3 regions of the Paenibacillus sp. FSL R5-0345 genome follow, and region 1 is predicted to be linked to each of the others. Evidence: riboswitches for the same ligand, from Rfam matches in the RefSeq annotation. Region 1 holds a riboswitch; each other region holds the start of a gene.
The links. Region 1 has a riboswitch for cyclic di-GMP ahead of R50345_RS04505 (glycosyl hydrolase). Riboswitches for the same ligand answer to the same signal wherever they lie in the genome.
Positions count from the first base shown of each region.

Region 2: it holds a riboswitch for cyclic di-GMP, as region 1 does, so the genes downstream of both, R50345_RS29150 (NPCBM/NEW2 domain-containing protein) here and R50345_RS04505 (glycosyl hydrolase) in region 1, are expected to answer to the same signal.
Region 3: it holds a riboswitch for cyclic di-GMP, as region 1 does, so the genes downstream of both, R50345_RS31560 (choice-of-anchor A family protein) here and R50345_RS04505 (glycosyl hydrolase) in region 1, are expected to answer to the same signal.

Region 1 covers NZ_CP009281.1:1,028,393-1,030,668, forward strand. The annotation lists gene R50345_RS04500 (sugar phosphate nucleotidyltransferase) at 1-766, shown strand, start outside; cyclic di-GMP riboswitch class I at 903-982, shown strand; gene R50345_RS04505 (glycosyl hydrolase) at 995-2,276, shown strand, end outside.
Region 2 covers NZ_CP009281.1:6,609,316-6,611,591, forward strand. The annotation lists gene R50345_RS29150 (NPCBM/NEW2 domain-containing protein) at 1-1,486, opposite strand, end outside; cyclic di-GMP riboswitch class I at 1,742-1,828, opposite strand; gene R50345_RS29155 (hypothetical protein) at 1,986-2,276, opposite strand, start outside.
Region 3 covers NZ_CP009281.1:509,801-512,076, reverse strand. The annotation lists gene R50345_RS31560 (choice-of-anchor A family protein) at 1-1,418, opposite strand, end outside; cyclic di-GMP riboswitch class I at 1,529-1,619, opposite strand; gene R50345_RS02290 (YhjD family protein) at 2,006-2,276, shown strand, end outside.

The DNA.
Region 1 (2,276 bases):
CCGTCTAGGGTACTTGTTAGATATTTTGCAGCGTAAAGGGTTGCCTTTAGGATATGAAGAATTGCAGAAGCAATATAAGCTATTGTCTTCCATCAGCTTTGATTATGAAGTGGTGGAGAAAGAAGAACATATTGTGGTACAGCCGTATGATGGATTCTGGAAGGATCTTGGAACGTGGAATACGCTAACAGAGGAAATGAGCAGCAAGCATGTAGGCAAGGGTTTTGTGACGGCGGATTCTGAGGGGACTTGCTTGATTAATGAGCTGGATATTCCAATTACGGTAATTGGTGCGAAGGATCTGATCATCGCGGCTAGCCCGGATGGGATTCTAGTTACCCATAAAGCCGAGAGTCCACGGATTAAAGAAGTGCTGAAGACCTTTGAACAGAGACCGATGTACGAGGAACGCCGCTGGGGCCATTACAAAGTTATTGATTATGTGAAATATGACGAGGGCAATGAAGTGCTGACTAAACGGATTTTTATATCCGAGGGGAATAATATCAGCTATCAGTTACATCGCAAACGTAGTGAAATTTGGACAATCGTCAGCGGCGAAGCAAGTATTGTGCTGAATGAGAAAAAACATAATGTGAAGGCTGGGGACGTGGTACGTATACCGGAAGGAACGAAGCACGCAATCCTTGCTTTGACGGATGTTGAGTTTATAGAGGTACAGACGGGTTCTGAATTAGTAGAAGAAGATAATATTCGTATTACTTTAGACTGGAATGATATAGAACTACAACAATTCATTTCATAGGTCTAACCTATCTATTTAACCAATTCGGAATTTCTTAAAACAGGTAAATTGACTCAATTATCAAAAAAAGTCATAAAAACACTAAATATATCATTAATTGTCGTCGATACTTACGGTAAGAGAGATTATTTCTCTTAAATTGAAAAGGCAAACCTATCGAAAGGTAGGGACGCAAAGCTATAGGGCCTTCGAAAGAGTGGCAGCCTGGCTACCGAAAGGGAGATTATTTTGAAAGCTTACCGTACGTATCGATTGTTTGGTGCATTTCTGTCACTCGTCCTGTTTCTGACTGCACTTCCGCTTACTGTTGGAATTTCGCCGTCTGTTGTCATAGCTGCTTCAAATTCTGGAACGCCAGTTACCCCAGGAGCCTCACCTGAAGCCGTAAAGCTGCTTAACTATTTTTACTCAATCTCAGGAAAAGGAATCCTTGCTGGCCAACATGACTATTTAGAAAGTCCAGATGAAATTAACAATATGCTGAAGGGAACCAGCGGACAGTATGCAGCTCTTCACGGTTATGAAATGGGTGCGATCAGTGGCCAGTCTGAAGGAACGATGTCCTGGCAGCGTAAAAATGTGGTAAACAGCGCCATCAACTGGAATAAAGCGGGCGGAATCGTAGCTATGACTTTTCATGCTAACCTGCCGGGCACCTCTTATGACTGGGATAATGTTAAAAAAACGCTTAGCCAAAGTGAATTCGATAGTTACGTTACACCGGGTACCAAGCAATATAACAGTCTGATTGCTGAACTTGATAAGGTGGCAGTATCTCTAAAAAGCTTGCGAGATGCGAACGTCCCGGTACTTTGGAGACCCTATCATGAAATGAACGGGAACTGGTTCTGGTGGGGGAAGAAAAATAACTTTTCTAAACTTTGGAATATTATGTATGACCGTTTTGTTAACGTTCATAAATTAAATAATTTGTTATGGGTATGGAGTCCGAATGCTCCCAATGTTTGGTCAGATCCGTATGCGTTAACTTATCCAGGAGCTGATAAAGTAGATATCCTGGCAGCAGACATATACGAAAATGATTACCAGCAAAAATACTATGATAGCTTGTTGAGTCTAGCCGCGGGCAAACCGATTGCGATCGGGGAAAATGGTGAAATGCCTAATCTGGAGAAGCTTCAACAATCACAAAGTAAATGGACTTATATGATGAGCTGGGGAAAAATGCTTTATGAGAATAACAGTGCAGATACAATCAAAACTTTTATGAATAGCAGCTATACCCTGACTAGAGATAAATTAAATAATAGCTTGGTACCCACACCTAGCGCCGCACCGGCACCTCCCGAAGAAGAGGGAGAGGCAGCAATTCCTCTCGCGAAGGGGCTTGCAGGAGAGTATTACAACAACATGCAGCTATCGGGAGCAGCAGCTCTTATTAGAACCGATGCAATAATTGATTTCAATTGGCGGCAAGGATCGCCGGATGCCGCCCTTGGGATTGATCGTTTCTCCATACGTTGGAGCGGTAAAGTTAAGCCCTTATATG
Region 2 (2,276 bases), 1.2 Mb from region 1:
TTTGAACTTCACCATTTACTAGCTTCTTAGCCAAATCCAATGAGTCTTTAAGGATTGGATAGAGCGGATGTACTTTTGCCGCTTCTTCTAATTCATTGATTGCATTGGCGCTATTATAAGCAGGAACAACCGCACTCATCGTTCCATCTGTGAAAATACCATTCACAGCTTCGCTTACTTTATCCTCTGTATAAAATCTAAATTCAGCCGCAAAAGGTCTGTTAATATTGGCTTTTGTGAACTTGAATTTCAATCTTTTAAACTTCGTAGGCTCGAATTTAAACTCCAGAAAGTCGTTCGTACTAGTCGCGGTTCCGCTAGATACGAGCTGAAAGGTCTCTCCCTTACTCGTCTCTGATGCATAGATTTCAAAAGCTTCTGGGAACCCTTTGCGATTATCTCTAGCCAGGAAAGCCACTCTGTCTAATACTTTGGCCTGTGCTAATTCAAACACGACTTCATTCGTGAAGCTGTCGTCATTATTTTTGTTCGTTTCCCAATGTGTATTAGGCAGATCATCGAGCATGTATTCCGGTTTCGTACCTGGGTAGCTTCCACCATTCACCGTTACTTTTGATACGTTTGAGTTTGGCATTCTGTAAGCTTCGCTATAGGCATTTTCATATGCTGTGCCATACCCCTTTAACTTCGAAACCTTAGCTGCCGTTTCCTCTACTTGATGGTTTTCCAGAAGCACCTTTGCATTCTCTATATCTGCTTGAAACTGCGTGTACAGTGGATGTAACTGCACTTCTTGTTCTAAAGCGGTTAACTTCTCTACCGTATTAAATGCTGCACTAACTTGACTCAAGGTATCATCTGTAAATAAGTTTTTCATCTTTGCCGATATGGCATCTTCTTTGTAAAAAGAAAACTCTGCTGCACTCGCCCAATCTTGGTTAGCTTTTTTGAAGACAAATTTAAGTCTCTTGAAGGCTGTAGGTGCAAACTGAATCTCTACTACGTCACCTGCTCCGCCTTTATATTCTCCAGAGGATATTAGTGTAAAATCGCCTGCATCCGTAGTTGAGCCATAAATATCAAATTCCTGAGCAAACCCCTTACCCTTTGCACCGGATTGTCTTGCAGCGTATACGATTCTATTTAATTCCGTGGACTCATTAAAAACAAAGACAACCTCATTCGTAAACGTTGAGCTATTCGGTTTGCCTGTTTCCCAATGCGTACTCATATCGCCATCAATAGCCTTAGCTATTGGTGAACCTGAGTAGTTGCCACCGTTATTCGTGATGGATTTAATATTTGCAGGATTCATTTTAAAAACATCGTTATAAGCGCTTAGGATAGCCTTTCCATACAGATCAAACGGAATAACTGACGCACTGCTTAATAGCTCAGCTTTGCTTTGTACTACGCTGTTCACTACACTTACCTTACTTACATCACTTGCTAAAGCATAACCTGCCTCGCTCGAAAAACTGGCTATCATGGCTGCTGATGTAGCGATTGCAATCATTTTTTTCATCTTTTCTACCCCCAGATGTAATATGAATCTCTTCTGTACCCAAAAATGGGCACAAAAAAAACTACCCCAAAAGAGTAGCTTGATTGCGTATAAAGTCCATAAAAATTAAGACTTAATTTTTATTAAACTTTAACAAGCATAAACGCCTCGGCGCCCTTCTAAGGACGATACGCGTTTAAGCGAGAAATATAAGACATTAAGTATAGGTGTATAACTTATACTCACTTATATTTTAACAAAAAGCGTAATACACTCTTTGGCAGCTGGCTGACAATAGTTATAATAACCTTAGTCCCTATAGCTTTGCGTCCCTACATTTCCATAGGTTTGCCTATGAAGTTTCGAATACATTACAAAGAGTAACATAACGCTACATCTGATCGCATGATTAATTGGTATGAAATCCGAATAGGTAATTGCAATTAGTTTTTCTGTTCTGATAGATATTTTTTATTAACTATCCCAGACTATGAATGATACTTTAGAACTGCTTAGCGGCTTAATCTCCTAGCCCAAACAAACGCCGAAACCAATTCCACATATCACCCGTGATCGGAATTAACCCGAAACCATGCTCTCCAACAGCGATTACACCATATGCCCATTGTCCAATAGCTATCGCCCCAAACGCCGTATCGCCTATGGCTATCGCTCCCAATGCTTTTTCGGCTATCGCGATCGCTCCCACAGCCACTCCTGCAATCGCAATTGCTCCCGCGGCAAAGCCAAGCCAACTAAGTGCTATCGCTCCGAGCGCTAACCACATCCCCAGTGATATAGCACCTACGGA
Region 3 (2,276 bases), 520 kb from region 1:
GTTGGTGTCGGTGTCACGTCCGGCGTTGGTGTTGGCTTCACGTCCGGCGTTGGTGTTGGCGTCACGTCCGGCGTTGGTGTTGGCGTCACGTCCGGCGTTGGTGTTGGCGTCACAGTCGGCGTTGGTGTGTGTGTTGGTTTTGGTGTGTGCGTTGGCTTCGGCGTTGGTGTTGGCTTCGGCGTTGGTGTTGGTTTCGGCGTTGGTGTTGGTTTCGGCGTTGGTGTTGGTTTCGGCGTTGGTGTTGGCTTCGGCGTTGGTGTTGGCTTCGGCGTTGGTGTTGGTTTCGGCGTTGGTGTCACGGTCGGTGTTGGCGTCACGGTCGGCGTTGGTGTCACGCACGGCGTCGGTGTTGGTGTCACGGTCGGCGTTGGTGTTGGCGTCACAGTCGGCGTCGGTGTTGGTGTCACGGTCGGTGTTGGTGTTGGCGTCACAGTCGGCGTCGGTGTTGGCGTCACAGTCGGCGTCGGTGTTGGTGTCACGGTCGGCGTCGGTGTTGGCGTCACGGTCGGTGTTGGTGTTGGCGTCACAGTCGGCGTTGGTGTTGGTGTCACGGTCGGCGTTGGTGTCGGAGGTGGTTCCTCCCCTCCATATGGATACCAATGCATCTGTACCCCACCAGCAAATCCCTTTGCAATCAGTGTCCCATGCAGTTCACCAGAATTATAAGTTACTTTCGCATGCGGAGCTAGGATAGTTCCTTCTATCGTTAAACTTCCTATGTTTACAGTGCTAGCTTCATAAAAATTAAATAATACCTTGTTAGGGCTGCCTCCCCATATTTGAAAACTTGGAATTTCAACTGAACTTCCGCTAACGTTAACGATAACTGTGGCGTTATTTGCAATATTAAACTGTAAGCCATTAGCATTAGCGAAATCGGCAGCACTTAGATTAAGAACGTTAAATGATTCCGGAGCATCAATTGTTATTTTCCCATATTCCTTTTTGAAAGTTCCAACTGTAGTAAGTGAAGAGAATTCATTAGAACGTCCGATAAGAAATTGCTCTTCAGCATCAAAATCAATAGGCGTTCCTTTTCTCGCTGGTTCTTTAAGATCTACACCGTTGCTGGAAAAAACACCACCATAAACGGATGCTCCATGAATAGTACCATTAGTAAAAGTAATGTCATTACCAGCAATAAGAACATCTCCACCTGGATTATCCTTGGATACGCCGTAATTCTGCAATGTAATGTTACCTTTGGCGGCAAGGCGCCCATGAACCTGATCATTAGATTGTTTGAAATCCCCAAAAATAAAAGTATTAAAATTCCCTGCAATACCTAACACAGGTGTAGGAGTATAGGGAGGTACCTCCCCTGCTGCATTTACCAAATGCCCTCCGGAAAGTCCATTGCCTACCATTAAAGCCCCCGCTAATACTAGTGAGAGTAGCGGTTTTATTCTTCTTTTCAAAAAGCACACCTCCTAAATCTATCATTTATATCTAATCAGAATAATTACCAGAAACTCTAAAAGACCTAACAACAAAAAAGACCGCCAAAAAAGAAGTAGAATTCCCTTCTCATGGCAGTCGGACGGTCATAGTGTCCTTAAGACACTTTAGACTCCTGGACTTTGCGTCCCACCCTTTCGGGCGGTTTGCTATTATCATGATTATATATGTATACCCTTTGCAAAATAGAACCGGCAGTTTAAGCATCCTATTAAATAATCGTCTATGACTTTTAATACTTTCGAACTAATAATAGTTTAGCGCTCCGCCCCCACAAATGTCAATCAATTCCTTTTAATAATCATACACATTAACCAGCACAAAAAAAGCACCTAAAGGCGCTTCACGCAAAAGTTTTTATTCAATTTTAAAGTAACTGTATATAGCCTAATATCGATATCCATAATGGAATACTAAAAATCAAACCAAATACCAATCCACGGCGGAGACTTCCTTCCTCTCTCATCCTAATTCTCCTTTTCATAAGCTTAAATCATTAATTTTTATTATTACAATTTTAATATATTTTATTCTTTCTATTTTCGTTGTGAATTTAATCACATTGGACTGGCTGTTTAGAAATACCATTGATTATTTTTGGGATATCGGGGTAGAATACGAATATACGTTCCCATTAGAGGTGATGAGATTCATGCATAGAGCTGAAAGCAGAGACAACATGCTGGTGAAATCTTATTTATTGCTTCCGATGATTTTATCAGCTTTCGAACGGGACTCCGCCATTTTATCTACACATTTACGAACGCCCGCCCCCTATCTGGAGGTTCTTGGAACCGCCGCGGCAGTAGCTACAGCAG